DNA from 3 places in the Paenibacillus sp. B2(2019) genome. Region 3 is predicted to be linked to each of the others. Evidence: riboswitches for the same ligand, from Rfam matches in the RefSeq annotation. Region 3 holds a riboswitch; each other region holds the start of a gene.
What was found. A riboswitch is a leader RNA that binds a small molecule or an ion and turns the genes downstream of it on or off. The one in region 3 is predicted to bind cobalamin.

Region 1 (9,936 bases), on a different contig from region 3:
ACTGGGCAGAAGAGAACAAATGCAGTGCCGATTCTATCTTTGTAGCTTTCCACAGCTCCCAAGAACCTACACGTGCAGAAGAAACAGATTGCAAGACTTTCGAAAGCAAATAAGGTGATGATTTGAAGGGACCCTCCACGGTTCCTTCTTTTCTTTTCTCATTCTATCAAGAATGAGAATTATTATCAAGTGGCTGAAATAAAAAGCCAGGGAGAAATTCCCCGGCTATGATTTATTGTATACCTCTTATGTTATTTGGAAGCACTAACTCCTGCATTTTCTCTTGCAATAGCGGCAGCCTTTACCATGTTACGAAGTGCATCTTCCGTCTCCTGCCAGCCACGTGTCTTAAGACCGCAATCCGGATTAATCCAGAACTGTTTAGGATCAAGCACCCGCAGCGCACGATCAATATTAGCTGTCATCTCTTCTACTGCAGGAACCCGTGGACTATGGATATCATATACACCAAGACCAATTCCTTTATCATACTCCTGCTCCTCAAAGCTAACGATCAGTTCCCCGTGGCTACGTGAAGTCTCAATAGAGATAACATCCGCATCCATCGCTGAAATGGAGTCTATCATGTCATTAAATTCGCTATAGCACATGTGGGTATGAATTTGTGTCGTAGCCTTCACATGATTCGTCGCGATACGGAACGACTTCACCGCCCAATTCAAGTATGTCTCATGATCTTCCGCCTTCAAAGGGAGTCCTTCACGGATAGCCGGTTCATCTACTTGAATCATCTCTATGCCTGCATCCTCCAAAGCTTTAACTTCATGACGGAGCGCTAAGGCAATTTGATTCGCTACTGCTTCCCGACTAAGATCATCACGTACGAAAGACCAATTGAGAATCGTAACAGGACCAGTCAACATACCTTTAACAGGAAGGGAAGTTAACGACTGAGCATAGACGCTTTCTTTTACAGTCATAGGCTGGATAAAAGCTATATCCGCATAAATAACTGGGGGCTTAACGCAGCGTGATCCGTAGGATTGAACCCAGCCATTACTAGTAAATAAGTAACCATCCAACTTCTCCCCGAAAAACTCCACCATATCGGTTCTTTCGAACTCACCGTGCACGAGTACATCCAGACCCAGCTTTTCTTGGAAAGTGATTGCATCTGCAATCTGCTCACGAACGAACCCGTCGTAACGCTCTTGATTCCATACGCCTTTACGCCATTTCAACCTTGCCTGGCGCACTTCTACGGTCTGTGGAAAGCTTCCGATTGTTGTCGTTGGCAGAAGTGGCAGCTGCCACTTCTCCTGCTGCACCTTCAGGCGCTCAGCAAAAGGTAGGCTACGTTGGTCTGGTAAATCTGTAAGTCCGAAAACTTGCTCAGCCACATCCTTACGACCGCGTTCAGGAAGTGCACGGAAGGCCGTAAGGGCTTCGCGACTGGCTGTCAACGCAGCAGCAGCTTCTGCTGTACCCTCTAAGGCTGCAGCAAGCAGGCCAAGCTCTCTAAGCTTCTCATCAGCAAAAGCTAAAGCAGCCTTGACGGTGGCCTTCAGCTTCACCTCACCCTGAACAGTAACCGGAACATGCAGCAAACTGCAAGAAGGCTGTAGAATAAGACGATCAAGCGGTACATGTACACTCAGCTTCTCGATCAGCTGCAGCTTAGCATCCAGATCCGAGCGCCAGATGTTGCGTCCGTCAATAATACCCGCTCCCAGCCACTTATCCTCAGGCCAGCCAAGACGTTCAATCGATGCCAGGTTCGTCCCGCCATCATGGACAAAATCGAGACCTAAACCTTGTACCGGAAGCTTGAACAGTGCCTCCAGCGGTTCAGCAGCTTCAAAGTAAGTCTGCAGAATAATATTTAATCCAGGCACGGATTCAGCAATTTCTGTGTAAATCGAGTTAAGTAAGGATAATTCTGATTCATTAATTCCTGTAACAATCGCTGGTTCATCAATTTGTACCCAGCTTACTCCTTCTTGCTTCAGTTCCTGCAACAGCTGAACGTAAACCGGAAGAAACCGAGCAGCAATCTTCGCAATATCCGCAGATGCAAAACCTTTTGACAACTTAAGGAATGTATAAAGGCCTAAAACCACAGGTTTACCCTCAATTCCCGCTTGGGACTTGGCAAAACGATAAGCAGCCAGTGGTTTATTCTCGGTCAGACGCGGCGTTTGTGCACCGATCTCTGGAACGATGTAATGATAGTTCGTATTGAACCATTTAGTCATCTCGCAAGCGGTAGCCTCAGCATTTCCTCTAGCCATCGCAAAATAAAGATCAAGCCCAATATCGCCACCATCATACGCATAACGTGGAGGTACGATCCCGAACATTACAGCTGTATCTAGCACATGATCGTAGAACGTAAAATCATTTACCGGAATTAAATCAATTCCTGCCTCCTGCTGAGTCTTCAAATGCTGAAGCTGAATTCCTGTCATTTCAGTACGGAACGCTTCCTCATTTATTTTTCCCGCCCAGAAGGCTTCCAACGTTTTCTTCCACTCGCGGTTTTTTCCGATTCTTGGATAGCCAAGATTGCTTACTTTTACTTTGTTCGTCACTTTGCAGCTCCCCTTCTCCATCTTCTTATTTTGGACTCGATATCACTTGCATTCCTATAAAAAAGAGCGCCCTTCCCTAAAAAAGTCAAAGGGAAAGACGCCCATAATATACCTATGGTTAACGTCTAACACCTTCCTATCCTCCGTAGGTGAAGCAGTGCTGTTGAAACAGGCAGGTCTCCTGGCTAGCGGTGTCAACATCCTTAGCAGTCTTCCCAGCAGTAGTAAATTGCCAGTGACATATGTTGCTATGGACTCTTCCGTTACAGTGGCGGGACCGCATCGGCTTCAAACCGAATTTCCCTATTAAGCCTACCGAATTACTAATTTCCGGCAAGCACCTGTCTCCGATATTGTCAAGCTATAACGCCTTCAGCGTCCTTTTAAGGACGGTAAGCGTTTATGCGAGAATTATAAGGATAAAGTGAGTGTCTTAAATCTGATGTCATCATACGTGAAAGCCCCCGTCATCTGCAATAGATTACGGGGGCTTTTGTTATATCGATTCCTTATAACGGATTTAGAAAAACACGAAATATACTACTGCAGCAAGTACTATGCGATATATAGCAAATGGTAAAAGCTTAATCCGGTTGATCAATTTCAAGAAGAAACGCATCGATAATAGTGCAAATACAAAGGCACTGATAAAGCCTGCAATGAAGAACGGCAGGGCATCGATGGTGAAATATTGCCAGTTCTTCATCAGTGAAAGTAAACTGGCGCCTGCCATGATTGGAACAGCCATAATAAACGTGAAATCAGCAGCAGCGCGATGACTCATACCCAGAAGAACACCACCAGAAATCGTCGACCCGGAACGAGAAAATCCAGGCCACAAGGAGAAGCACTGAACTAGACCAACACCTAGCGCCTGCTTATATGTAATCTGATCGACACTCTCCGTTTGAATCTTCTTTGGTCCGAATAGATCCGCAATAATCATTAATACAGCACCGACTACTAGACCGATTAACACGGTGGATGTAGAGAATAAATGCTCGTCAATATAATCATTAAACAGAACCCCCAGCACGCCTGCTGGCACTAAACCTACAAGCACCTGTGTAAGCTTAAGGTGGCCGCCTTTTTCAAGCTGTGGTTGTTGCTCGGTTACAGGATCCAACTGCTTGCGGCTGAAGCGCTTTAAGCCCAGCAATTCAATGAACCTATTTCTAAAAATAACTACAACTGCTAATATTGACCCCAGCTGTATAACCACTTTGAACGTATTGGCCGTATATTGCCCAAATAACTCTGTCGATTTTAACCACATATCATCAACAATAATCATATGACCTGTGGAGGATACCGGAGCAAATTCAGTCAATCCTTCAACAATTCCCAAAATAATAGCTTTAATAATCGTTAATAGCTCCATTTGTTCTCCTCCTTTTAATCATAACTTTTATCTATAAGTCCTTCTCGGCTCAACCTTCGGTGTTCATTTTCCGGCTGCGCTTGCGGAAGAACAAATACCCAAGGATCACTACTCCACCTACAAGAAGCACGTACACCACGTTGGAGTACATATCCATATACATGGCGATGTCTTCCCACGACTCACCCAATGCCGCACCAATAAGCACCAGCAATAGATTCCATCCCAGCGTACCAATCGTTGTGAAGATCATAAACACTCCAAATTTCATGCCCGACATCCCTGCAGGGATCGAAATCAAACTACGCACTAGTGGAACCATCCGACAAAATAATACGGTCCAATATCCATATTTGTCAAACCAAGCGTCAGCCTTGTGGATGTCCTTTTTGCTAATCCGGAGTAGGCCGCCCCAGCGTTCAATGATCTTTTCCAAGCGATTTACATCCAACAAACGACCGATATAATAGAGAATTACTGCACCCAGCAGTGAGCCAAGCGTAGCAGCAATAATTACACCAGGAATGGTCAAATTCGTTGTGGTTGTCATGAATCCGCCAAAAGGAAGGATCACTTCGGAAGGAATCGGTGGAAATATATTTTCAAAAGCGAGCATCAGGAAAATACCAAAGTAACCAAACTGCTCCATAAAATCTGTAATCCATGCTTGCATTTCGTAACCCCCATTATTCAGATCAAGTTCTTCTTCAAGTTGCGTAAATAACGGCTGCGAATAAAAAAGAAGTAAAGTCCCTGGACAGCCAAATATCCCAATAACACCGCCCCGGTCTCCACAGCAATAGATAAGTAAAACAACCGCTGAAGCGCAATAAAGGCAAACACACTATGCAAAATGGCTACCCCAACCGGAACAAAAAACAACAACGACAATTGTATCGTTACAATTCGGTTTAGCTCTTGATCTGTAAGTCCCATTTTGGACAATGTAGAATATTGATGGCGATCATGATCTAGATCTGTATACAGCCGGAAGTATAGGAAGCTGCCTGCTGCAATGAAAAAGACAGTACCCACCAGTAAAGAAGCGAATAGCATTGTGTTGTACAATGTTCTCTGTATTTCAAACAGCGTGCCACTAACAACAATCGCGTATGGCGAGTTACTTTCATAGGACCGTTTCCCTTTATGAGCAAGATCCGCCGCTATACCTACTGTTCGCGGGAAGTCATCCATGTAAAATCCTGTATACAAATCGGTCTGTACGGGATGAATAGCCTTGTAAAGCTCATCGCTAATCACAACACCACTGAAATCTCCCCCATCCCTTCCATCCAGCTCCGGCAATAGATATTCGGCAATCGGAACTTGCTGGGTATAACCCATTTCTCGAATGGAAAGACCTTGCTTCAAGGTGTATATCGGCTTTACTCTACCCGCTTGCAGACTCCGGTCTCGTTGCGAACCGATCATCACCAATCCTTCATCTCCACTTAGAGGCTGCTCATCCGTCGTAAACCCTGCACGAAGCAGAGCAAGCTTATAATCACTGTAAGCAATCAAGGGAAGCTTTAACGTACGATCTGGCCCGGTCTGAGATTCCACCTCTGCATATTTAATCGGAATACTAAGTGTCTCATAGGGTAAACCGAGCGTTGTAAGCTCTTCCTTAATTTCGTCCAAATGCTGATCAAAAGGATCCTGCAATTGATTGCCTTTGGCTACATAACCAACTGCTGCGGGATAGTCCAATTTCAACTCTCTGGAAAGCGTATGGATCGATGCGAATACTCCCACTGAAGTAAAAGATACTGCAGATACAATCGTCACCATAAAAAACATTCGGGCATTCTCTTTCCAGCGGTAAGACAAGCCCGATAAAGTAATGATATTCGTGTGGTTCCAATACAGGCGCCGGATCGTCTTAAGTAGTTTAACAGTGTAAATACTGAGCTGAGTATAAAAAAGATAGGTACCCGCAACCGTAATTATAACGACGGGGAACATCACCTTTTCAACCGAAGCCGCTTGTGCTGTAGCTGCCATAAAATAGCCCGTTAACAGCAATAAAGCAGACAGTAAAGATAACACCAAGGAAACTTTAGGTTCCTCTTCTGCTTTTCGTTCTCCCTGAAACAGCCGCATCAGTGATTCATTCCCAATAAAGAAGAACGTGCTTAGCGAGATTAGAATAAATAACAGCGCAAAGCTACATATCGTTAGTACAAGCGCCTGCCATGGAAGATGAAACGTTAAAAGAGGTATCCCTAGAAAAGTAGATCCGATCATCAAAAACAACTTACCCAGAATTAACCCTAGTAAAGTACCTGTCAGGATGGCAGAGGTGCCGATCATCATATTTTCCAAAAATACCATCATGTTCAGCTGTCGCTTCGTCATTCCATGCATCAATAAAATCCCAAACTCCATCTTACGTGACTGCAGGAATGATCCGACCGATACAAGAACGAACAAGGAGCAAAACACATAAATAATGGCTTCTGCCGCCATCATTGTATGAGCAGCTGTACTATAAACCAAGCTCTTAGAAATATCCGGATGGTAAATAAACAATGCGCACACAAAAAAGATCATCACTGAAAAAGCACTGACGACAAAATAAGCCGCATATTTACGCTTGTTACGTGTAACATTCCTATAAGCGAATTGCCGAAAGGTCATGGCTAGTTCCCCCAAGCAGAGACAACATATCAATGATACTTTGGAAGAAGGCGCCTCTACTGCTCCCCCTGTACATTTCACTATAGAAACGTCCGTCTTTAATAAAGATGACTCGGTTACAAAAGCTCGCAGCCACTGCGTCATGTGTGACCATCAGCACGGTTGCCCCTTCTTCCTGATTCACCTCTGTCAGCATATTCATGACTTCACCTGAAGCTTTGGAATCCAGATTCCCTGTAGGCTCATCTGCTAAAATCAATGAAGGACGATGAATCATCGCCCGGGCGATGGCGGTCCGCTGCATCTGTCCACCTGAAATCTCGTATGTCCTTTTTTGCAGCAAATGCTCAATGTCCAGCATACTTGCTACTTCTTTCAATCTGCTCTCCATTTCCGTAACACGGACACCAGCAAGCGTGAGAGGCAGCACAATGTTCTCCTCTACAGTGAGCGTATCCAGCAGATTAAAATGCTGAAAGACGAAACCAAGCTCATGGCGGCGAAAGAGTGCCTTTTCTTTTCTGCTAAGCAGATTGGGATCTCGGCCGTTGATCAGAATCTGACCGGAGGTCGGCTGGTCGATGGTGGCGATCGTGTTGAGCAGTGTTGTTTTCCCACTCCCCGAAGGTCCCATAATGCCAACAAACTCCCCTTTTTCAACAGAAAAACGGATATGATTCAATGCCTGAGTGGACACTTTACCCTCATATATTTTTGATAAATTATGAACATCTAGAATGGGCAAGTGTTACCTCTCCTTCTTTCGACTGGATTGCCTTCATTATACAAAGTGTATACACAGGCTGCCATTTCTCTAACTTACAATGACCTTACATTTTTGTAAGGTAGGACTCTCTAAACACTATCCGCACGGTCGTGCCCTTACCTTCTTCTGAGCAAATGCTCACCTCGTGACCAAGTTTTCCGCAGATCTGTTTCACAAGATATAGACCCATCCCCGTGGATTCTTGAAAGGTTCGTCCATTCACACCTGTAAAATAAGGATCAAACACACGCGGCAGATCACCTGCTGGAATGCCAACCCCTTCATCTCGTATCTCCAGTACTGCTCTCTTTTCTTCTTGTATGTACCCATGGAAATATACATGTTTGCCGACTTCCGTCGTATAACGTATTGCATTCGTAATAATTTGCGTAAGCACAAAACTTAGCCATTTCTCATCTGTGGTTACAGAGATTCGTTCATCTATTTTAATAGTAGGAAATATACGGTTACGTATGAACAGACGCTTCTGCTCTGAGGTCACGCTACGTACGAGGGTTTCCAAATCCAAACGTTCCACGTAAAAATCATGCTCAAAAGTATCTAGCCGAGCCGTATAAAGTACAGTGTCCAGTCCTTTTTTCAGACGGTCCAGTTCATCACCTATCGCCGTAAAAGGCGGTCCGTCTTTATCTTGAATCATCAAATGGATGACAGACAATGGCGTCTTCATTCCATGCACCCACTGATTAATAAAGTGAATATGTTCCTCCAGCTTGTGGCGGTAGCTGTGTAAATCATTTTTGTAGAGGCGGAATTGTGACCCTAGTAGTCCTCGTAAACTCACGGCAAGCGGAGAATCCTGTGATGGACCGCCAGCTTCATCTAGAGAGGTGGGTACAGTCTCCAGTCGTTCATAGAACGTACGATTGCTGATATACCGATAAGCGAGGTAGCCAAGCAGCAGACAAGTGCTGAGAAGAGCAGCGTACAGACTAACACTCACACCACTGCCCCCATCCAGCCGATATACTAGTGTGATCAAGATGAGCTGTGCTAGATAGACAACAATTAAAGGGATCTGCTCCCTTAAAAATAGCTTCAATCCTCATCCCCCCAATTCGGAATCAAGCGGTAGCCTTGACCTCGAACGGTTTGTAGACCGTCCGTAATCTCAAGAGCGGCAAGCTTTTTACGTACACGGGTGACATAGACATTAAGCGTATTCTCATCCACAAAGGCTTGATCATCCCAGATTTTTTCGAGCAATCTGTCGCGGGTAACGATAGTTCCCGACTTTTGCATCAGCTCATCTAGTATCTTGGCTTCCGTGTGACTTAAATCCACCTTGGCTTCTCCTCGAGTAAGGACTAGTCGCTCCACATCCAGTGCCATTCCGGCAACGGTTAGGGTACGCTCATTGTTGCTTCCCGCATAGGTACCGTAGGCGCGTCGTAGCTGGCTTTTGATTTTGGCCATCGCAATTTCGTAATCAAAGGGCTTCGTAATATAATCGTCGGCTCCGTTCTCCAGCGCCATCACTTGATCCATTTTGCCATCGCGGGCAGATATAAAAAGGATAGGGCAGGTGGAAATCCCACGAATCTGGCGGCACCAGTAATACCCATCGTATTTTGGCAAATTAACATCTAAAAGAACCAGGTGCGGAGCGAACGTCTCAAACTGAGCACGAACCCGCTCAAAATCATTCACAGCCTGTGTTTCATATCCAAACTTATGTAAATAATCCTGCAGCAGAGCCACCAGTCCACGGTCATCTTCTATAATAAATATTTTGAACATATCATGCCTCCGGTCACAGCCTTAACAATATAGTACGTGTTCAAAAAGTACGGTTTTCAGCACCGAGAAGATTGGATGAAGGTAGAAACTGAGGAGCGGAGCGTAGTGGAAGCTACGTGAGCACCGGAAGTTTCGCCTGAATTCAATCTTCGATGTCGAATAATCTTCTTGGAATACTTCGTGATCAAAAGCGGACTTTTTGAACAACCTCTTATAAGGGCTTTGCCAAATAATATATACATCGCGGACAGGGTTAGTCAAATTGTTAGGAGGATTGTGAGGCAGATCGTCATGCGTAAAACGAGGGAGATTGTCGAGCGTAAAGCTAGGCGGGTCGTCATACCTAACACAAGGCATATATTTAATGGTTATGAATTAAACTATCCCAGCCCAACCTCTAAAAAAAGACCCGTGAATGAGCATAATCATTCACGGGTCTCACTATATAGTTAGTTGCAGATACAGTAGCGGTGGACATCACAGAGTCGATAATACAAACGTCGAATGTTGATATCACATCGAACATAAGTAACCAATATCTTGCTGAAGCAATTAGAACTGGATCCGGCCATATCTACGGGATTTATACCGTTCATTTGGCTGGATTCGCTCAATCCGGCCCATTCTACGGGATTTATACCGTTCTTTTGGCTGAATCTGCTCGATCCGTCCCATTCTACGGGATTTATACCGTTCTTTTGGCTGGACCCGCTCGATCCGGTCATTTCTACGGGATTTATACCGTTCTTTTGGCTGGATTCGCTCGATCCAGCCCATTCTACGGGATTTATACCGTTCTTTTGGCTGAATTCGCTCAATCCGTGCAAATCTAGGGC
Region 2 (9,936 bases), on a different contig from region 3:
AAGGAATCATGTACAGCAGATTAAATCGAATGGCTTTCTTTCCTTTTAACATAAAGGAGTAGACCACTGCACTAATAAGAGCAATCACCTGAAATATGGGATGCATGAACACCATGCTAAATAACAACACAACAACAAAATAAAGAAAATTCACAAACGGATGAAAGGTAGAAAAGCTATCCTTCATTATTTCTGTGCTCCTCCTGTGGCTACATAACCACCTACATCTCGACCTAAATCACAAGTGTATACCCATTCAACGACATCGCCATCCTTAAGAACATAACGACTACTGCCGTAGTTAGGGAACCAGCCATTTACTTTGTACATCCATCCACTAAGCTCTCCAGCATCAAATTCATAAAGATTATTTATGCCTTCAATATAATTACTGTTATAGATCGGAGTCATACTGAATTCCATATGGATTTTATTCTTCTTCATCTCTCTTAGCAAAACATCAAACACAGACTCACCTTCATAAAAGGTTACCTTCTGCGCTTTATAAATGCTACCATCTGCCGGCAATACTTCAACCTTATCCTTATTGAAAATATCCATATTATCTAAAATCGTTGCTGCCGACACGGACAAAGTAGCCGTTAATTGCTTCTTCTTATCTACCGTTGCATCTTGCCATTCCACGGGCTTAGGTTTCCCGCTCGGTACTGGATCGGTAAGGAATTTATCCTTTTTCGGTTCCTGCTTTGTTTCTGTTGTCGCTACTTTTGAATCCGGTTTGACTACTGGTTTTGCCGTCGCTTTCGTTTCCGGCACGGACGTTTTAGCCGCTTTCGGTGTTGCGGTCGGTTGTGCCTGTGTATCCGATTTAGGTGTTGCAGTCGGCTTTTCAACCTCTGTTACCGCAGTTTCGGTTGGCGTTACCTCTTCAGTTGGTTTTACCGTTTCAACGGGCTTAGGCTTAGCTGTTTCACCAGGTGTAGCTGTAGGAGCTATCTCCGTTGTCTCGGCATCACTTGAGGTTGCAGGCTCTACATCAACATTCTGATTGGAGGCCGCATTGGCTGATTCTACAACTTGAGACTCAACACTGTTACTCGCAACCTTGTTCGGGCTCTTCTGATAATTCCCGCCCCAAAAGAAGGCGATCGCTAGCACGCCAATAATTAGTATCGCTGTTAGCCATTTTTTCTTGTTCATTTCTTAAGTTCCCCACCTTAAATAATAAGCAAGGGTATACATGCTACCCTTGCTTATCTCTTTAAATAAAGTTCTATTTAACGTCTGTCATGTCATAAAGACTCGTCTGACCCTTAACGAACCGATCATAAGCAACCAGTGCATACATCGCTTGATCCGTAGCCATAAGATCTACTTCTCCTGGTTTCGCACCTCCGTTGCCTACTCCACCCTGCTTCACGTGATAAAAACCACCTTCAGCTGCAGCAAAGCCAAGCAACGCATCTACCGCTGAACGTCCATTTTTAATAAATCTGGAATCCTTATGCGGATCTATACCAAGTCCAGTTAAAGCTACAATAACCTGAGCAATGCTCTCGGAGTTCGTAGATTCCCAGCTTGCAAAGCCACCGTCTGCTGTTTGCGTTTTGGATAGCCAAGCAATTCCACGATCCACAGCAGCCGTTACTTTGGCATTCGTTTTGTAATACGGGGTCAAGCCTTGAATAACCATTCCCGTAATATCAGGATCGGCCTCAGTAGCATTACTGCCTAGTGCCCATCCCCCGCCGTTGATCTCTCTGCCTAAAATGTAATCAATGAGCATCTCTCTAGTTGTCTGCGTCTTTACATCCTTAACCACTGGAATGTCGTGATGATTACTGTCCAGAGCGATCAGGGCAAACACAGGTCCATTAATGCCTTGCTTGATTACAGTATCAAAATCCGCGAGCGGTTCCAGTAGGTTATAACCCGCCACTTTATCAATATTTTTGCCGATTGAAGTTAATGCCAAAATAACTCTATCATATTCGGTATATTTTACGCTATGCAGCTTCCCAGCTTTTTCTTTAAGGGTTGCTTCTACATTCGCATAGTACTTAGCGTAATAACTATCTGGAACCTTCACACCAGAACGTGCCAGCCCGAACACTGTCCAATCCCCGCCAACCGAGGAGATGACTGGGTTTGTTACTGTTTTTTGCAAAAAGGCTGCTGTGTTCTGAATGTATGGACTAACTGCTTTGTCGCCACTCTTATAATCATGGGTTCTAGTAGCTACAACAGCTGCCATTTCTCTAGTTACAAGCTCTTTAGGCTTAAACTGATTATTATCACCTAACATAAGTCCGGTGGCAACAATGGTTTCCACATCTGCTTTTGCCCACGCAGACACAGTATTGATATCTTTAATAGCTGTACCTGGCTTCGTAGCCGGGATTGATAAGGCTCTGACAATAATGGCTGCCATTTGTTCGCGAGTAATCTTGTCATTTGGCTTAAATTCATTATTAAATCCTGTAATTAACCCTGCTTTATGAGCAGCATTCACATATGGATAGAACCAATCTCCCAGAGCGACATCCTTGTAGGTAATTCCTTTGTCACTCTTGATATCCAGTTCCAATGCTGATACTAGGATCTTAGTAAATTCTGCTCTTGTAATATGATCTTTCGGATTCACCTGACCATTGTTACCTTGGATGTACCCTTTTACTGTAGCTGTTTCAATCGCTGAGAATGCCCAGGATGAGATCTTATCGACGTCTTTATACACTTGCTTGATGTCATTAGGAGTCGCTGTTGGAGATGGACTCGGATTTGGATCAACGTTGGCATCTGGATTACTTCCTCCACCCGCACCTGGAATTCCACTTGGTTTAGGAGTGGCAGATGGGGTTGGAGTAGGGCTTGTAGTTGGTATTGGTGCATTTAAATCCGCACCCAAATTCGTAGTATATCGCCACTGAATTTTGTCCCCAGCACTTAGATTATATGAAGATGCACCATAATTAGGATATTTTCCATTTACATTATACATCCATCCACTACCGCTACCATGGTCAAATTCTCCATCACCAGCTATGGATTCAACATACACACTTCCAAATGTACTGTTCCAAGAATATCTATAGTCGATACCGCGGCTATCTAGTACTCTTTCGAATACAGACCACACTGTGTCACCAGATAGTAGCTCTACCTGTACAGATGGAATAACATATCCTTTCTTAATCGTAAGCTTATCCACGGATAGGGTTACGTATGGCTTAGATGGAGTGGTTCCTCCATCGCCGTTACCGTTACCATTACCGTCACCACCAGGTGTTTGTACTGCAGTGGAGGAATACGCAATGTAATCAGTGAAATGATTGGTTTTTACGATTAAATCATTTCCACTATCATAGGCATACTCAGACTTACCGCTCGCTAAGCCTAAGTCATCACTTGCAAATTTTTGAATCGCATGAGGTGTGCCGTTTTGAATATAAGCAGCATCTTTTCCTTTAAGGTCCTTAAAGGTTAACGTAATAAATTGACTGAATTCTACTCTTGCGCTGCCTCCCATGGAAAATGCTTGTACGATGCTATCAAGCTTCTTGTCCCCAGGAATAATTTGATTCAGACTATCTTTTAGTGCAGATTCTGTCCCTGTTAAAGGTGACATTAGTTCAATCGCTGCGGCATTTCCACTTGTAACTTTTGCACCCTTAGGAATGACTACAGATACGTCACCTTTGGTAGCCTCAATCTGAGGAAGATCGCTGTTATTAGGTAAACTAACACTAACCTTCGATTGTTGACTTTTAGGAATAACTACCGTTATTTCCTTGTTGCTATCTCCTGTGCTGATCGGAACGATATAATCATGAGCATCATCATTGATTACAACTTCCGGCTTATCACCAGAAGGTAACGGAAATTCTTTCGGACCCTCTGGTTGTACAGGTGGTTGTTCAATTACCACATCATTCATATCAAAGAGACGGTTACTGTGATTAATCAGACGATCATAGGACACAAGTGCATACGTACCTTGGTCCGTAGCCATCCCATCTACTCTTCCGGTGAGAATATGCTTAAATCCACCATCCGGATCAGCAAAGGTAAGCAGTGCATCAATCAGTGAATTTCCCTTTTTAACAAACCTTAAGTCACTGTGCGGATCTACGCCTACGCCAGTTAAAGCAACAATGACCTGCGCGATGCTCTCACTGCTTGTGCTTCCCCAGCTTGTAAATCCACCTTGATCATTCTGTGTGCTTGATAACCATGCAATCGCGCGATCCACAGCATCTTTTACATTAGGATCCTTTGCATAGTAAGGCGCAAGTGCTTGCATCGTCATTCCAGTGATATCGGTATCGGCTTTAGTACCAAATAACGCCCATCCACCAGTTGGTGCTTCTTTTTCTAAAATATACTGAACCAGTTTTTCTCTTGTGGTTTGATCTGTAACGCCTTCTACTACAGGAATATCATAGTTATGACTATCTAAGGCAATCAGCGCAAATATGGGACCATTAAGCCCTTGCTTCTGAACATATTGAAAATCTGCAAGTGCATTTCTTAGATCATACCCTGCAACATTCGTGATATCTTTTCCAATCGAGGTAAGTCCTAGAATCGCTCTTGAATGCTCTGTGCTTTTAGAAGGGTCGAGTTTTCCATCCTTCATTAGCTTAGCTACTTCAGCAGCTACATTATTATAATAAAGATTGTAATAGCCACTTGGAACCTCGAAGTTGGCCCGTGCTAGAGAAAGAATGGACCATTCCCCGCTACCTGTTCCAAAAGACGGATTTTTTACAGTGTTTAGGATATAGGCAAGGTTTTTATTTAATTGTTGTTTGGCTACAACGGTAGTAGGTTGTTCAAATGGAACATCATTCATGTCATAGAGACGGTTGCTATTATTGATCAGACGATCATAGGATACGAGTGCATATGTACCTTGATCCGTAGCCATAGCGTCTACTTTTCCGGTGAGAATATGCTTGAATCCACCATCCGGCCCAGAGAAGCTAAGTAAAGCATCTATAAGTGAATTTCCTTCTTTAATAAACCTAGGGTCACTGTGCGGATCTACGCCTACGCCAGTTAAGGCAACAACAACCTGTGCAATGCTCTCACTGCTTGTGCTTCCCCAGCTTGTAAATCCGCCTTGAGCATTTTGTACACTCGATAACCATGCAATCGCCCGATCCACGGCAGCTTTTACATTAGGATCCTTTGCGTAATAAGGCGCAAGTGCTTGCATCGCCATCCCGGTCATATCGACGTCGGCTTTGGTTACACCTAAAGCCCAGCCCCCGGCATCTGCTGCACCTTTTTTAACTTCTCTATCTAAGATGTACTGAACCAGGTTTTCTCTTGTGCTTTGATATATAACTCCCTTCTCATCAGGATCAGGGAATAATACTGGAATCTCGTAGTTATGACTATCTAGTGCAATCAGAGCAAATATGGGACCGTTGTTCCCTTGCTTCTGAATATATTGATAATCAGCGAGTGCATTTCTTAGATCATGACCTGCAACATTCGTGATATCTTTTCCGATAGAGGTAAGTCCTAGAATGGCTCTGGAATTCTCTGTGCTTTTACTAGCGTCGAGTTTTCCATCCTTAATTATCGTTGCTATTCGCGTAGCTACATTGTTGTAATAGAGATTGTAATAACCGTTAGGTACTTTGTAGTTCGCACGAGCTAGAGAAAGAATCGACCATTCTCCGCTACCTGTTCCAAATGACGGATTCTTTACGGTGTTAACGATGTAGGCCAAGCTTTTATCTAACTGTTCTTTAGCAGTGATTTTATAAGTAACCTGATAGGTTACATTATCTGCTTTGTTTCCTGCGCCATCTATAGCTGTTACTGCGATTACGTTACTACCTGGGTTTAGAGATGCTTTGTACTCACCATTAGTAGCTGACAGAACGACTTGGTTCAGCATTACTACTGGAATAATGTCTTTATAGACATTGTCTGTAACCACTACTTTGAAGCTTACATCTTTACTGGATACTACCTGTTTATCTTGTATACCTTCTATTGAAATCGTAGGCTTCTCTGTATCTGGCTCTTGTACTAGCGCATTAATCTGCTCTACTAGAGCTTGATCAACCTCTGTTGTTACAACTGTACTATCGGCAATTGCTTCATTCGCATGAGCCGGGATTACACTTGTAGAGAACGTCGTGATAAATACTGCTACAATAAGTAACCAAGCTAAAAACTTATTTTTCTTCATGTTTCCATAACCCTTCCCTTCTCTTCCTATGTTAAAAAACAGAATAAACTTTCATAGCACTACAAAAAAACCACTCAACATAACGTCAAGAGGTTTAAGATAGTGAACCGCAACAATAGCAGGCATATACTATATCAAACACCTCTCTATCGCTCGTAGAGTTTAACGGTGTATCAGAAATAGGCAGATATTCTGGCTCAAGTATCATCACCCTTGCTACCTTCCCAGTTTCCCAGTGGTACCTTGCAAGGACTCCTCTTTCACAGCGGCGGGACCGCGCGGGATTCACACCCGCTTTCCATTTAACCAATCTATGATTGTATTTCCGAAACATTCATAATTGGCACCTATTGCTAATATTAATTTTTCCATGCTTCATCATATCTAATATAGTTGCTTTTGTCATGCAATATTTGTTTTTTGTATAACGAGTAGTTAGCGATAATCCTATTGAATATCAAATCATTTTAACCACAATATACTCTTTTTCTCTCAGCTCAAAACCATCCTCCAGTGACAAAGAGGCCAAATCAAAGATTCGATCATACTTTTTATTACGTGGGAGTCCTTCTTCCTCAGCCCAGCATGTATAGAGCTCGAACTCGGCACCAGATACCCCATAATCTGTCATAAGCCTAAATAACTCCCGACAACACTTGAGTGAGGCGTTATACGATCCCGGTAGAGTATCTTTTAGCTTAGGGGATACAGAGAAGCCGCCCCAATTCGGTGAAATCCGATACACATATGTACTCCGAAAATGCTTGCGAATCTCATCGTTCCAATACACAAGTTCCTCTATAAAAATACCCGCTGCATCTTCTTCCGAGTCGTATACAAGACAGTCCTCATCTCTTAAATGAGACAGATCTGCGATGTCATCCAAAGGAATTATACCTTGCAGGCGCAGAGCCTCTCTATGTTTCTTATACTCTGGGGAATTTTTCACTTCATTATATGTCTTTGCTGACGGTACACTGCCTCTTTCTCCTAACGGAAGCTCTGTAGCCGAGCCTATGTAATGAAATCTGCTCACTGGATTGCCCTCCATAACTTTGGAATCACTGCAAATCACTAATTCATATATGAATTTACCACAAATTAGTAAGGTACTCGTTGAAATTATTCTATGTTAGGGTATTTGGTAAGCGTTTACAACGAATTCATGGAGGTGTACGTATTCATTTAAGCACCAAAGTACTAAGGAAGGTCAGGTTTAAGCATCCTCAATAATGATCTTACAAAGGAGAATTCAATGACTACTCGAATCCAGAAATCCTTCTTATCATTGACCCTTGTCACCGCTCTTCTGCTCTCTTTGTTCTCATCCATTGCCGCCGCTGCCACTAAGGACGAGCAACAAGCTAAGGCAGCACCAAAGAGTAAGATCCAATCCTATGTAGACGATATGCAGCCCGGATGGAACCTTGGCAATACTCTAGATGCTACAGGTGAGGATGAAACCTCCTGGGGCAATCCGCGTGTGACCCAAGAACTGATTAAGAAAATCGCCGCACAAGGCTACAAAAGTATCCGGATTCCTATCACTTGGGATTCACACATAGGTGAAGCACCGAACTACACTATTGATCAAGCTTACCTCGACCGTGTCGAAGAAGTTGTAGGCTGGGCGCTAGACGCCAAGTTATATGTAATGATCAATGTCCATCACGACTCCTGGTTATGGGTAAGTCATATGGAAGAGAAGCATGATGAGACGCTGGCGCGTTATAATGCAGCATGGACTCAAATTGCGGACCGCTTCAAGGATAAATCCGATAAGCTGATGTTCGAAAGCATTAATGAACCTCGTTTCACGGATGGCGGAAGTACGGATGAAGCGAAGATGGAACAAATGCTTGCAGAGCTCAACAATTCTTTCCATCAGATCGTTCGAAACTCAGGTGGAAAAAATGATGTCCGTCCGCTAGTGCTACCTTCATTAGAGACTTCTCCTACCCAACCTAGAATGGATCAGCTCTACAAAACGATTATAGCTCTTAACGATCCGAACATAATTGCGACCGTTCACTACTATGGCTTCTGGCCGTTCAGTGTGAATATCGCTGGTTACACCACGTTTGAAAAAGATACAAAAAACGATATCATCCAAACTTTTGATAACGTTTACAACACTTTCGTAGCCAAAGGAATCCCTGTTATCGTTGGTGAGTTTGGACTGCTAGGATTCGATAAAGATACAGGTGTGATTGAACAAGGCGAGAAGCTGAAATTCTTCGAGTACCTTACCTATTATTTAAAAGAAAAGAAAATGACCTCCATGCTCTGGGATAACGGGCAGCATTTCAACCGCAAAACGTATAAGTGGTCCGATTCCGAGCTGCACAATTTATTAATGTCTGGTCTGAAGGAACGTTCCTCCAGCACTGAAAGCGATCTGGTCTATCTAAAAAAAGGTGCAGCGATCAAAGACACCAAGGTGAAGCTGAACCTAAACGGCAATAAGCTAACCACGATTAGTGCAAATGGGAAGTATCTAACAAAGGGAAAAGATTACACCTTGAATGGCGAGGAGCTCACACTCAAAGCCAGCCAACTCAAAAAACTCACAGCTTCCCAAAAATACGGTGAAAATGCCGTGTTAACGCTGAAATTCAACAAAGGTGTTGCGTGGAGACTAAAGATCATCGTGAATGACACTGCCAAATTAAGTGATGCCAAAGGTACGACTGAATCGTTTGCGATTCCAACTACCTTTAATGGTAACCAGCTTGCCACGATGGAGGCTGTCTATACCGCTGGTGGCAATGCAGGCCCACAAGACTGGACACCATTCAAGGAGTTCGGCAATACGTTCTCACCCTCTTATAACACGAAAGAAATCAAGCTGCTTCCAGCCTTCTTTAAAGATGTTAAAGATGGGGAGGTCATCTTGAAATTCCACTTGTGGAATGGTGATATCCTTACGTACAAGATCACGAAGAGTGGAACAAACGTTGTAGGAAAGTCTTCTTAGCTTTCGCTGTATAATATAAAAAAGGAGTGTCCCTTCACGGGGACACTCCTTTTTTAACTACATCATACATATACTTCTTCATACGTCATCAACATCAAGCGATAGACCAGATATACTCCAAGATAAGCTCCCGTTAAAAGGAACATTGGATTCAAAAAAATCGCATGGATCGAGGTCATAAATACCGTGTTATCTCTTAATATTTCATATATAGCTAGGGCAGAAATATTACCTAAAATAAGCGTAGACAACACAGAAGCTACATTAAAAACAATACGCCACTTTATCCATTTCCGTTGTATCATTAGCATGGCGACGGGAACCACTATACTGCCAAATACGATTAGAAATTTCATTTAGCCAGCCACCTCAGTATCTCTTTAATCCTCCAGTTCAACACTTTCGATTTGCCCCTCGGCATTCACTGTCCACTCGATATCAACACCTGGCATCAGTCCAAGCTTGTCCTCATCTTCGATCACTACATGTTCGGGGATGGTTAGGGTCTGCTCTCCCCCACCTTCGACTTTAACGGTAACCTGTTTACCATTAGACGTAGTAATCTTCCCATCATATTCAATCTGCTGCAAAACAATCTTTTGGCTCGGATCCGTAATGGTAACCCGCTTGCCTCCGTCTGTCAGCAGCTCAATCTTTTTATGATAGCCGTCCTTTAAAGTGACTTCCTTAATGACTCTCTGAACGCTAACATCCGCCTGAAGTCCCTCTGTATTTGTGCCGGATGATGCATTGGGTTGTTCTGTTGCATTGTTCGTAGCCGCAGGTG
Region 3 (9,936 bases):
GATTCATGAATAGAGCTGAAAGCAGGGACAACATGCTGGTGAAATCTTATTTATTGCTTCCGATGATTTTATCAGCTTTCGAACGGGACTCCGCCATTCTATCTGCACATTTACGAACACCCACCCCCTATCTGGAGGTTCTTGAAACAGCCGCAGCAGTTGCTACAACAGATCTAAGAGATGTTCGTTCAGAGATGAGAAAACGTGGAATCAAGGTTTATGAGCAGAACAGACTTAACACGGGGATAGAAGCCAAATTTATATGTCGTGGATACCATGAACGAATGCTGCTGTTAAACGACATTGTCGCTGCCCAAGCTGCCATTCATATGCGCAGATATCTCGGTCTGGATATTTCATCTTTTAAGAGCTATGAAGAGCAGTATCAGATTAAGTGAAGTAGCGAAGAAGCTGCCCCCCTCCCCCATTTAATTAGCGAACAAAAAAATAGGCCTTACCATGGGAGTTGGCAAGACCTGAGAGATTTATACCACAAAACACTGGGGGGTGTTTGGTGTCTTCAATATATACCTTGAACCTGAAAATAAGATGATGCTCACATGAAAATTACATTAAAAAACTTCAATTCGTCGCTTAGGCTATCCGCTTGACACTTTTGATCTCCAACCAAAGAGGCCCTCTTCGCCGACAGAGAAAATCGACCGATTGATAGTTAGCCATGAGTGCTTTGAACTAATTGTTTCAAAATGATATAGTGAGTTCGTTGCTCGCAGGATGACTTGATAGCAGGTTGAAAACATAATAAAGTCGGGACCTGAGTACGGAGCGACAACAGGCGTTTGCCTTTTCGTTGAATATTTTCTGAAGGAGGGTACTAGCCCATGAGTGATGAAATCTGTATACCACCTGGCATTCAGCAGAAGGACACTAGCTTTGGCTACACCTTGTCTATCATTAGTGGTAAATATAAAATGACTATTCTCTACCATCTCTCTGAAAACAAGATCGTGCGGTTCAATGAACTGCAACGGGGTATCGGTACAATACCTTTTAAGACGTTAAGCGTTATGTTGAAAGAACTGGAAGCCGACTGTCTCGTCAGGCGCGAGGAATTCCCCCAGATTCCCCCTAAAGTTGAGTATTCCTTAACCGAGAAGGGCCAATCGCTTATTCCGGTGCTGGATATGATGTGCACTTGGGGAGAGAAAAACTTCGTTCCAGCCGCGCAAGAGATAAGCATACCTTTTACGATTTAACGACAACTTATGACAAAAGCAGCATTTCCATTAATGAAAATGCTGCTTTTTGTTTCAATTCTAATTACATATTTTCGATAAATTCAACATAGCCTTGCGAACTAATATCCAATTTCTTTAAGTAATCCGTACTTCCTACCGTCTCAGATTCCGTGCCATAAATGGCATAGAAGGAACGATAATCAGCGTTGCAGTACAAAAAAGTCGTGTCAAAGGGAGATAAAATACGGTCAAGCCCGTAGCCGAGTTTACCTTCTTCACTAAAGTCTTTTGCACTTCCTCCGGCAGTTACAGCTAATGCGATTTTTCGATTTCTTAATTTATCACTCTTCGAACCATATGCCCATCCGTAAGTAAATACTTCGTTCAACCACTTTTTAAGCAGAGGTGGACTACTAAACCAGTAGACAGGGAATTGTAAGACGAGCTTATCATGCGCTTCAATCAGTTGTTGTTCCTTTTCCACGTTGATTTTTTCATCGGGATAGGCTTTGTACAGCTCGTGCACCGTATATTTGTCTGGATATTTACGGAGTTCTTCGATCCAGCGTTTATTAACGACGGATGTTTCGATGTTTGGGTGCGTGACGACAATAAGTGTTTTCAATGGTGTATCCTCCATGTTTGAATCAGATTTAGGACTTGAGTATACCTCCCACCATGCCATCGCGTAAGTATGCACTTTTAGTTCACGTACTTACCTAAAGGTAAGCACTGCAACCTGCCTGCACGTATGATTGATGTATAGTCTTCGGGGCGAATCTCGTCTTCGGTGTACACCAAATATCACACAAGAGAGACTGGGTCATTCCGCCATTTTACTTGAGTAAAGGTTAGACGAATGTTAGAAGATAGGTGATTTCAAGACAAATGGCACGGTCCCGAAATCCCGGAAACCGTGCCATTGCGCAATTCTTAGATATGCTGGTGAAGGGAATTGAACCCCCGGCCTACGCATTACGAGTGCGTTGCTCTACCCCTGAGCTACACCAGCTTAAGGCTGATTTTTCTGTCAAACAAAAAATATTATACAACTTTCAGCCAGAAACGCAAGCCTATTTCTCCCTATTTCCCTACTCTCCCGAACTGCTATTCCACCTGTAGTTTACGCTCCACAGACTCCAGCTTTCCACGGCTAGTGGAGGGTTTATCGCGGCGGTCGTCTATTTTAAGTGAGGTAGAGACACGCTCTGCACCTGCGGCAAAAGGAGACTCGTGCAGCGCTTCGACTGCAGCAAAAATACGCTGAAGAGGCCCTTCAATGATTGTACCCATGGATGTAAGCTCATAAGTAATCCCTTCTACCGTCTTCAGCACTCGCTGCATATCCGCAACATAACTGCTAAGGCTCGTACTACCTGTTCCAATCGGAATAACGGTTACTTCAGCAATAGGCATGAGAATACCTCCTCGGAATTTTAAAGTATGTGTCTCCTTCTATTGTAACAACTCCACCGCTCTCCCACAAATGATCTCAGCTTTATTATGCCCCTTCTTCTTTCCCCAAAATTCTCCGAAATATGACTTTCGCCACAAGTATTTTTTCTAACATGAATTCTAGGGTCATCTGCACTACATTTATGGACTCTTTGTGGCATCTTTTCGGACAATTTATGAATCATTTTTTATATGCCTGTGGATCAATTGTGGATTACTTATGGACAGCCTGTGGATCATTTGTGGAGTACTTTTGAAGAACCCGCTCCCCGCGCGGGTTTTCTAAAAAACTGTTTACAAACACAACATCTTGGGTTATTTTTATCTAACGACAACAAAATATAGTGGAGACAGGCGCTTTGATCCTTTATCGGAATTAGAGCTTAATAGGGAAGTACGGTGAAAATCCGCTGCGGTCCCGCCACTGTAACCGGATGCCCTTTACAAGCTTTTAGAAGCTTAAGATGGGCAGATCTCCTGGCAGAAGCCACTGAGGGGTAAGAACCCCTTGGGAAGGCGCTGAGAGGTCCTACGGAAGCCAGGAGACCTGCCTGTTTCGACGACACCAACTATGAGTGCCTGCGAGGAACAGGAACGGTGTCCGCATGCGGTCATCTTCTTAGAGGCCACTGCAAATATCTGTGTGGATATTTACATAACGCATCGGGCATTTTCTGCCATCCTCGCTAGAGGATGCTTTTTTTATGAGATCACAATGAATATACGGCCGCTTATGCGGTCCAACTTCTTAATGATAGGACGATAGACTGAGAGGAGAGCTATACAATGACGTTGTTGGAGAGACAATTTAACGGTACAACAAATGCACGAGAAGTTCTTTTAGAAGAGCTCATTGATTTAGGACGCGATATTATCGACAGCCGGGATTTGGACTTGCTGCGCGAGAATGCCAATTTGAACGGAGAGAGTTTCTCCGGTAAAATGAGCAAGTTCGGCAGTGAATATTCAAAATGGTACGCCCGCAACTTTACGATGCCGCCGCAGCTAGTGCAAGCCATTGATGACAATGTCGTCTATGTGCATGATCTGGATCAATACGCAATCGGAACGACTAACTGCATTTTTATCCCGTTTGATAAGCTTCTCCGCGAAGGCTTCAACACCGGCAACGGCAGTGTTCGTCCTCCGAACTCCATAATGACAGCTATGTCACTGGTAGCAATTATTTTTCAATCCCAGCAAAATGCTCAATATGGCGGCGTATCCGCCAATAAGCTCGACTATGATCTGGCACCTTATGTAACCAAATCCTTCGCTAAGCTGTTCCGCAAGGGTCTGGATTATTTTGATGAGGGACAAGCTAATGAATCTTTGGGCGAGATTACAATGAGCCGGACCGATCTGGCGGAGTTATATCCAAAAGCGTTCCGTTTTGCACTAAAGGAAACCGAAATCGAAACCCTGCAAGCGGCTGAAAGTATGGTACATAATCTCAATACCATGTCCAGCCGATCCGGTGGGCAAATTCCGTTTACCAGCATCAATTATGGTACTTGTACTTCACCAGAAGGTCAGCTTGTGATCAGCTCCCTGCTAACAGCAACGATGAACGGACTTGGCAGCGGAGAAACACCTGTGTTCCCGATTCAAATCTTCAAATGCAAGCAAGGAGTCAATCAACAGCAAGGCGATCCTAACTATGAATTGTTCCTAAAAGCGGCGGAATGTTCTGCACGCAGACTATATCCGAACTTCGCTAATCTGGACGCTCCGCTAAACTTGCAGTATTATGATCCAAGTGATCCTGATACGGAATTTGCTACAATGGGCTGCCGCACCCGAGTGCTCGGTGACCGTTTTGGGCGTAATCATTGCTCCGGGAAGGGCAACCTTTCCTTTAATACACTGAATCTGGTTCGGCTCGGTCTGGCACACGGCACAGTAACAGGCCGACGTACCGTCGCAGACGAAGCTGGCTTCTATGAGGATCTAAATCACTATATGGATATTGCGCTGGAAGGACTTCTTCATCGGTTCCACATCCAAAGCGCGCAAAAAGCTAAAGCATCCGATTTCATGATGCGAGAAGGCGTCTGGGAAGGCGGCGAAAATCTCGCTCCTGAAGACTCTGTAGGCGAACTGCTGAAACATGGTAGTCTGTCGCTTGGCTTCATCGGTATGGCGGAATGCATGAAAGCTATGTACGGCAAACACCATGGCGAGGATATGGAAGTCCATGCCAAGGCTGTCGCTATCGTGCGTCACATGCGGGAGTATTGCGACCTTAAAAGTGAGGAACTTAATCTCAACATTACCTTGTTCGCAACACCAGCAGAGGGCCTGTCCGGCAAATTCACCAAGATTGATCGCAAGGTACTGGGTTCTATTCCGGGCGTAACTGACCGTGAGTATTATACGAACTCTTTCCACATCCCTGTATACTACGATCTAGGTGCTGCTCAGAAGATCAGCTTGGAAGCTCCTTTCCATGAATACTGCAATGCCGGGGCTATTTCTTATGTCGAATTAAATGGCAATGCCCGCAGCAATCCATCTGCTTTTATCAAAATCATTAAATATGCACTAGAACAACAGGTCAGCTACTTCAGCATTAACCATCCGATTGACCGCTGCTCCAGCTGCGGATACGAAGGCGTAATTGGGACAAACTGTCCTTCCTGCAACGCACATGAGAATGACGTGCATATCCGTCGTTTGCGCAGAGTTACAGGTTATTTAACTGGCGACTATCAGACCCGCTTCAATGCCGCCAAACAAGCCGAAGTACGGGATCGCGTTAAGCATCTATGAATATTTGCGGATACTATCCGGAGTCGATTAACGAGGGAGAGGGCATGCGGGCCGTCCTCTTCATCAGCGGCTGCCGCCATCGTTGCCCGGGATGCTTTAATCCCGAGACATGGAACTTTAAATATGGAGAATTCTTCACCTTAGAACGTCAACATGAAATCATTGCAGAAATCGCCGCTAACCCTTTGCTGGATGGTCTAACACTGGCAGGCGGCGATCCTTTTTTCTCGGCAGAAGAGGTACTTGGGTTCATTCATGAGCTTCGCACCGTGCTCCCAGGCTTCCCCATCTGGATTTACAGTGGTTATACGTATGAGGAACTAACCGCCCTTCCCGGTTCGCCGGAGTGGAATCTACTTACACAGTGTCAGGTATTAATAGATGGACGTTTTATAGAAGAATTGAAAGATACTACACTTCCTTACCGAGGAAGCTCTAACCAACGCATAATCGACATTCCGGCCAGTACGAACGGCTCGGAGGTCTTTCTGTGGCAGCCTACTGCGCTATAATATATCAATTTTTGATATTCAAAATTAACCCAAAATAAGAAGGGATGAAATAACCATGCCACAATTCGTAGTAAAACCAGATAATCGCCAACTGGCTTTTGATGAGAAGCGCCTTTCCGTATACGCCGACCGTATCTTAGAAGGTCTTGATCAACTAAATAAAGAAACATTGCTGCGGGGAGTAATTTCCAAACTGCGTCGTGACTCCGTAAGCGGAGAAGAAATTAGCAATGCCTTCACCATGAGTGCTCTAGAGCTTGTAACGAAAGAAGAGCCTACTTGGAAGTTTGCAGCTGCCCGTGCCCTTCTGACTACCCTTTATAAAAAAGCAGCCGTTCATCGCCGCTATAAAGCTTATCCAGAAGAGCCTTACGGTGAGCTGTACCCGCTAATTACGGATCTCGTAAAAAAAGGAATCTATCGTGAAGAGCTTCTAAGTCATTACACCAAAGAACAAATTATCGAACTAGGTGGGTGTATCGATTATACACGCGATCTTTTGTTTGACTATATCGGTCTGCTTACGCTATCCGACCGTTATTTGGCGCATGATTTTGACGGCCGTGTAATGGAGCTTCCACAAGAACGTTATATGATTATTGCTATGTACCTGATGCACCGTGAACCAGCTGAGAAACGTCTTGAGCTTGTAAAAGAAGCTTACTGGGCTATGAGCAACATCTACATGACAGCTGCTACCCCTACAATGTCCAATGCCGGCAAAAAGGTCGCTGGACAGCTATCCAGCTGCTTCATTGATACGGTAGACGATTCCCTAGAGGGTATCTTTGACTCTAATACAGACGTAGCGCGCCTTAGCAAAATGGGCGGCGGTATCGGCGTCTACCTTGGTAAAGTACGGGCACGGGGTTCGGATATCCGTGGCCATAAGAACACTAGCTCCGGCGTAATTCCTTGGATTCGCCAATTGAACAATACAGCAGTCAGTGTAGACCAGCTCGGAACACGTAAAGGTGCTGTCGCTGTCTACCTTGATGTATTCCATAAAGATATTCTCGCTTTCCTCGATCTTAAACTAAATAATGGTGACGAGCGTATGCGTGCACATGACGTATTCCACGGTGTAACCCTGCCGGACTTGTTCATGGAAGCCGTTGAATCACGCAGCCACTGGAACCTCTTCTGCCCACATGAAGTGAAGAAGGTTATGGGCTGGACGGATGAGAACGGTCGTCCGCTTGGTCTGGAAGACTTCTACGATGAAGAGCTTGGTAAAGGCACTTTCCGTGAAAAATATGCTGAAGCTACAGCCAATTTGGAATTGTCCCGTATTACCGTTCCTGCGATCGACATCATGAAACGGATTATGAAATCACAGCTTGAAACAGGTACTCCATATATGTTCTACCGTGATACGGTTAACCGGACGAACCCGAACCGTCACCAAGGTATGGTCTTCTCTTCCAACCTGTGCACAGAAATTATGCAGAATCAATCCGCTACCGTTATTGAACAGGAAGAATTAGTAACCAAAGATGGCAAGACCCGGATTGTTATCTCCAAAATCCCTGGCGATTTCGTAGTCTGCAACCTGAATTCGATTCACTTGGCACGTGCGATTCCAGCTGGTGTGCTGGAAAGACTTGTACCTATCCAAGTACGTATGCTGGACAACGTAATCGACATTAATAATATTGAAGTTCTGCAAGCACAATACACGAACAGCCAATACCGCGCAGTGGGTCTCGGCACATTCGGCTTGCATCACCTATTGGCACTCAAGGGCATTCGTTGGGAATCTGATGAAGCCGTAGAATATAACAACCATTTGTATGAACATATTAACTACCTGTTGGTACGTTCGAGCATGGAGCTTGCCCGTGAAAAAGGCCGTTATCCGAAGTTCGCCGGTTCCGATTGGGAGACAGGTGCATATTTTACTTCACGTGGCTACGTTAGCGGTGAACAAGAAGGTAAATATGTAACCACTGAACAATGGCGCGAGCTGCAAGAAGAAGTGGCTAAAGACGGTGTTCGTAACGCATGGATGTTCGCAATTGCACCGAACGGCTCCACATCGATTATTGCCGGCTCCACAGCCAGCATTGATCCTTTGTATGAACTGCTTTCCTATGAAGAGAAAACAACATACAAGATCGCTAACCCAGCACCGGATCTGTCCGACAAGACGATTTGGTACTATAAAACTGCGTTTACAATTGACCAAAACTGGTCGATCCGCATGGCTTCTGCTCGTCAGCGTCACGTCGATCAAGGCCAAAGCTTCAACCTGTATGTTCGTCCTGACATCAAGGCTACCGAGTTCCTTGAGCTGCATCTGAACGCCTGGAAGGGCGGATTGAAATCAACTTATTATGTGCGTAGCCGTGCTTTGACAATAGAAGAGTGTGATTCTTGCGCTAGCTAAGAGTCTTACTGCTTTAAAAAATTCGGTGATTTAATCGTAACTGCGAGCAATGTTTGGGCTTCCGGTCGCTGTTATCCTCAGATTTATTGATTTATACCGTCTGCGGTAGAAATCCGAGGATAGCATATGCTTTCGATGCGAGCTTTCCTACGGAAAGCTTTCGGGCGAACGCTATCGCTCCTACAGCTCCAAACTTCCTCTCCGTTACTTCATCAACCTAATTTAATTAAAGACCAGACAAGACGAATTACCCGCGCAAAAAAATGGAGGGAAAATAAATGCAACTACAAAAGATTTTTAACACTGAAGCACCTAACCAATCCACACGCATCATCGACGGTGAGTGCTCCGGTATTCTGAACTGGAACGATATTCGCATGCCGCATATGTACAAGCTGTACAAGGTGCTGCTGCTTAATCACTGGATCGCGGATGAAATCCCAATGTCCAAAGATGCGCAACAATTCCCTATGCTCGATGCTGAGGAGCAACGCGTATTTAAGATCAACATCTCCCTGCTCGCCGTGTTAGACTCGATGCAGACGATGTTCGTAAGCGACGTAAAGCGCTATTTTACTGACTCTTCTCTAGAAGCTATCTCTGCCATTATCGGACAACAAGAAGTGGTGCATAACCAATCCTATTCCTATGTTCTTTCCTCTATCGTGTCGGAAAGTGAGCAGAAAGAAATTTTTGAATATTGGAAAAAAGACCCTGTCCTGCTGGAACGCAATCAGTTTATCTCTGATATTTATCAAGAGTTCCGTGATAACCCTACGAGACAAACCTTTTTCCATGCACTGGTAGCGGATCTCATCTTGGAAGGAATTTTCTTCTACAGCACCTTCGCCTTCTTCTACAATCTGGCCCGTGACCAGAAGATGATGGCGACCAGCCAAATGATCTCTTATATCCAACGTGACGAGAATCAGCACTGCTATTTCTTCGCAGAAGTATTTAAGCAGCTACTTGTAGATTTCCCTGAGTTGAACACTAAAGAGAACATGGATTACGTGTATCGTACGATCGACCGCGCGGTAGAGCTTGAAACCAACTGGGCTTACTACACCCTTACTAATGTCCGCGGTATTGATCTTAACGAGCTTAGTGACTACATCAAATATACAGCGAACAAGCGCTTAACCTTGATGGGTATGGAAAAAGCCTACCAAGGTGTTGACGTTAACTGCATGCCTTGGATCAAACCTTTCTCCGATGATGCGCTTAATGCCACCAAAACCGACTTCTTCGAAGCTAAATCCCGTAACTACGGTAAGGTTGGCGACGATAACGGATTCGACGATTTGTAAGACAGGATTATAACGAACCCTATATAAAAAAGAGGCCATTCTCTACTTTCACAGTGAGATGGCCTTTTTACTATAGCAAAAAGCGTCTCTTCACCCCTTGGATCAGGTATGAATGAGACGCTTATATAGTTGGTATGAATCCATCCGAAACAGAATGCTTGCTACTTAGTCTTAAGCCTTGCGTTCCACACGATGTGTAGTTTCTTCTGCCAGCTCAGCTAACGCATCATTCAGTCGCAGCTTCAGCTCCTCAGCAAGCTCTACCACTCCGTGATCATTACGAACCACCTGAGAATCCA

Region 1: it holds a riboswitch for cobalamin, as region 3 does, so the genes downstream of both, metE (5-methyltetrahydropteroyltriglutamate--homocysteine S-methyltransferase) here and PAENI_RS17795 (anaerobic ribonucleoside triphosphate reductase) in region 3, are expected to answer to the same signal.
Region 2: it holds a riboswitch for cobalamin, as region 3 does, so the genes downstream of both, PAENI_RS31660 (S-layer homology domain-containing protein) here and PAENI_RS17795 (anaerobic ribonucleoside triphosphate reductase) in region 3, are expected to answer to the same signal.

What each region holds. Positions count from the first base shown of each region.
Region 1 is NZ_VTZR01000024.1:160,299-170,234, reverse strand. It holds gene PAENI_RS22035 (DUF1540 domain-containing protein) at 1-113, shown strand, start outside; gene metE (5-methyltetrahydropteroyltriglutamate--homocysteine S-methyltransferase) at 252-2,573, opposite strand; cobalamin riboswitch at 2,707-2,912, opposite strand; gene PAENI_RS22025 (undecaprenyl-diphosphate phosphatase) at 3,073-3,933, opposite strand; gene PAENI_RS22020 (DedA family protein) at 3,983-4,606, opposite strand; gene PAENI_RS22015 (ABC transporter permease) at 4,624-6,573, opposite strand; gene PAENI_RS22010 (ABC transporter ATP-binding protein) at 6,548-7,318, opposite strand; gene PAENI_RS22005 (sensor histidine kinase) at 7,404-8,402, opposite strand; gene PAENI_RS22000 (response regulator transcription factor) at 8,399-9,100, opposite strand; gene PAENI_RS21995 (hypothetical protein) at 9,571-9,933, shown strand.
Region 2 is NZ_VTZR01000038.1:31,766-41,701, forward strand. It holds gene PAENI_RS31650 (energy-coupling factor transporter transmembrane component T) at 1-187, opposite strand, end outside; gene PAENI_RS31655 (DUF4430 domain-containing protein) at 187-1,161, opposite strand; gene PAENI_RS31660 (S-layer homology domain-containing protein) at 1,235-6,172, opposite strand; cobalamin riboswitch at 6,338-6,538, opposite strand; gene PAENI_RS31665 (hypothetical protein) at 6,630-7,208, opposite strand; gene PAENI_RS31670 (cellulase family glycosylhydrolase) at 7,428-9,149, shown strand; gene PAENI_RS31675 (hypothetical protein) at 9,212-9,505, opposite strand; gene PAENI_RS31680 (hypothetical protein) at 9,530-9,936, opposite strand, start outside.
Region 3 is NZ_VTZR01000020.1:2,033-11,968, forward strand. It holds gene PAENI_RS17770 (YhjD family protein) at 6-398, shown strand; gene PAENI_RS17775 (winged helix-turn-helix transcriptional regulator) at 843-1,217, shown strand; gene PAENI_RS17780 (NAD(P)H-dependent oxidoreductase) at 1,282-1,824, opposite strand; tRNA gene PAENI_RS17785 (tRNA-Thr) at 2,140-2,211, opposite strand; gene PAENI_RS17790 (MTH1187 family thiamine-binding protein) at 2,307-2,615, opposite strand; cobalamin riboswitch at 2,990-3,223, shown strand; gene PAENI_RS17795 (anaerobic ribonucleoside triphosphate reductase) at 3,441-5,426, shown strand; gene nrdG (anaerobic ribonucleoside-triphosphate reductase activating protein) at 5,423-5,938, shown strand; gene PAENI_RS17805 (ribonucleoside-diphosphate reductase subunit alpha) at 5,994-8,327, shown strand; gene PAENI_RS17810 (ribonucleotide-diphosphate reductase subunit beta) at 8,606-9,637, shown strand; gene ssuE (NADPH-dependent FMN reductase) at 9,809-9,936, opposite strand, start outside.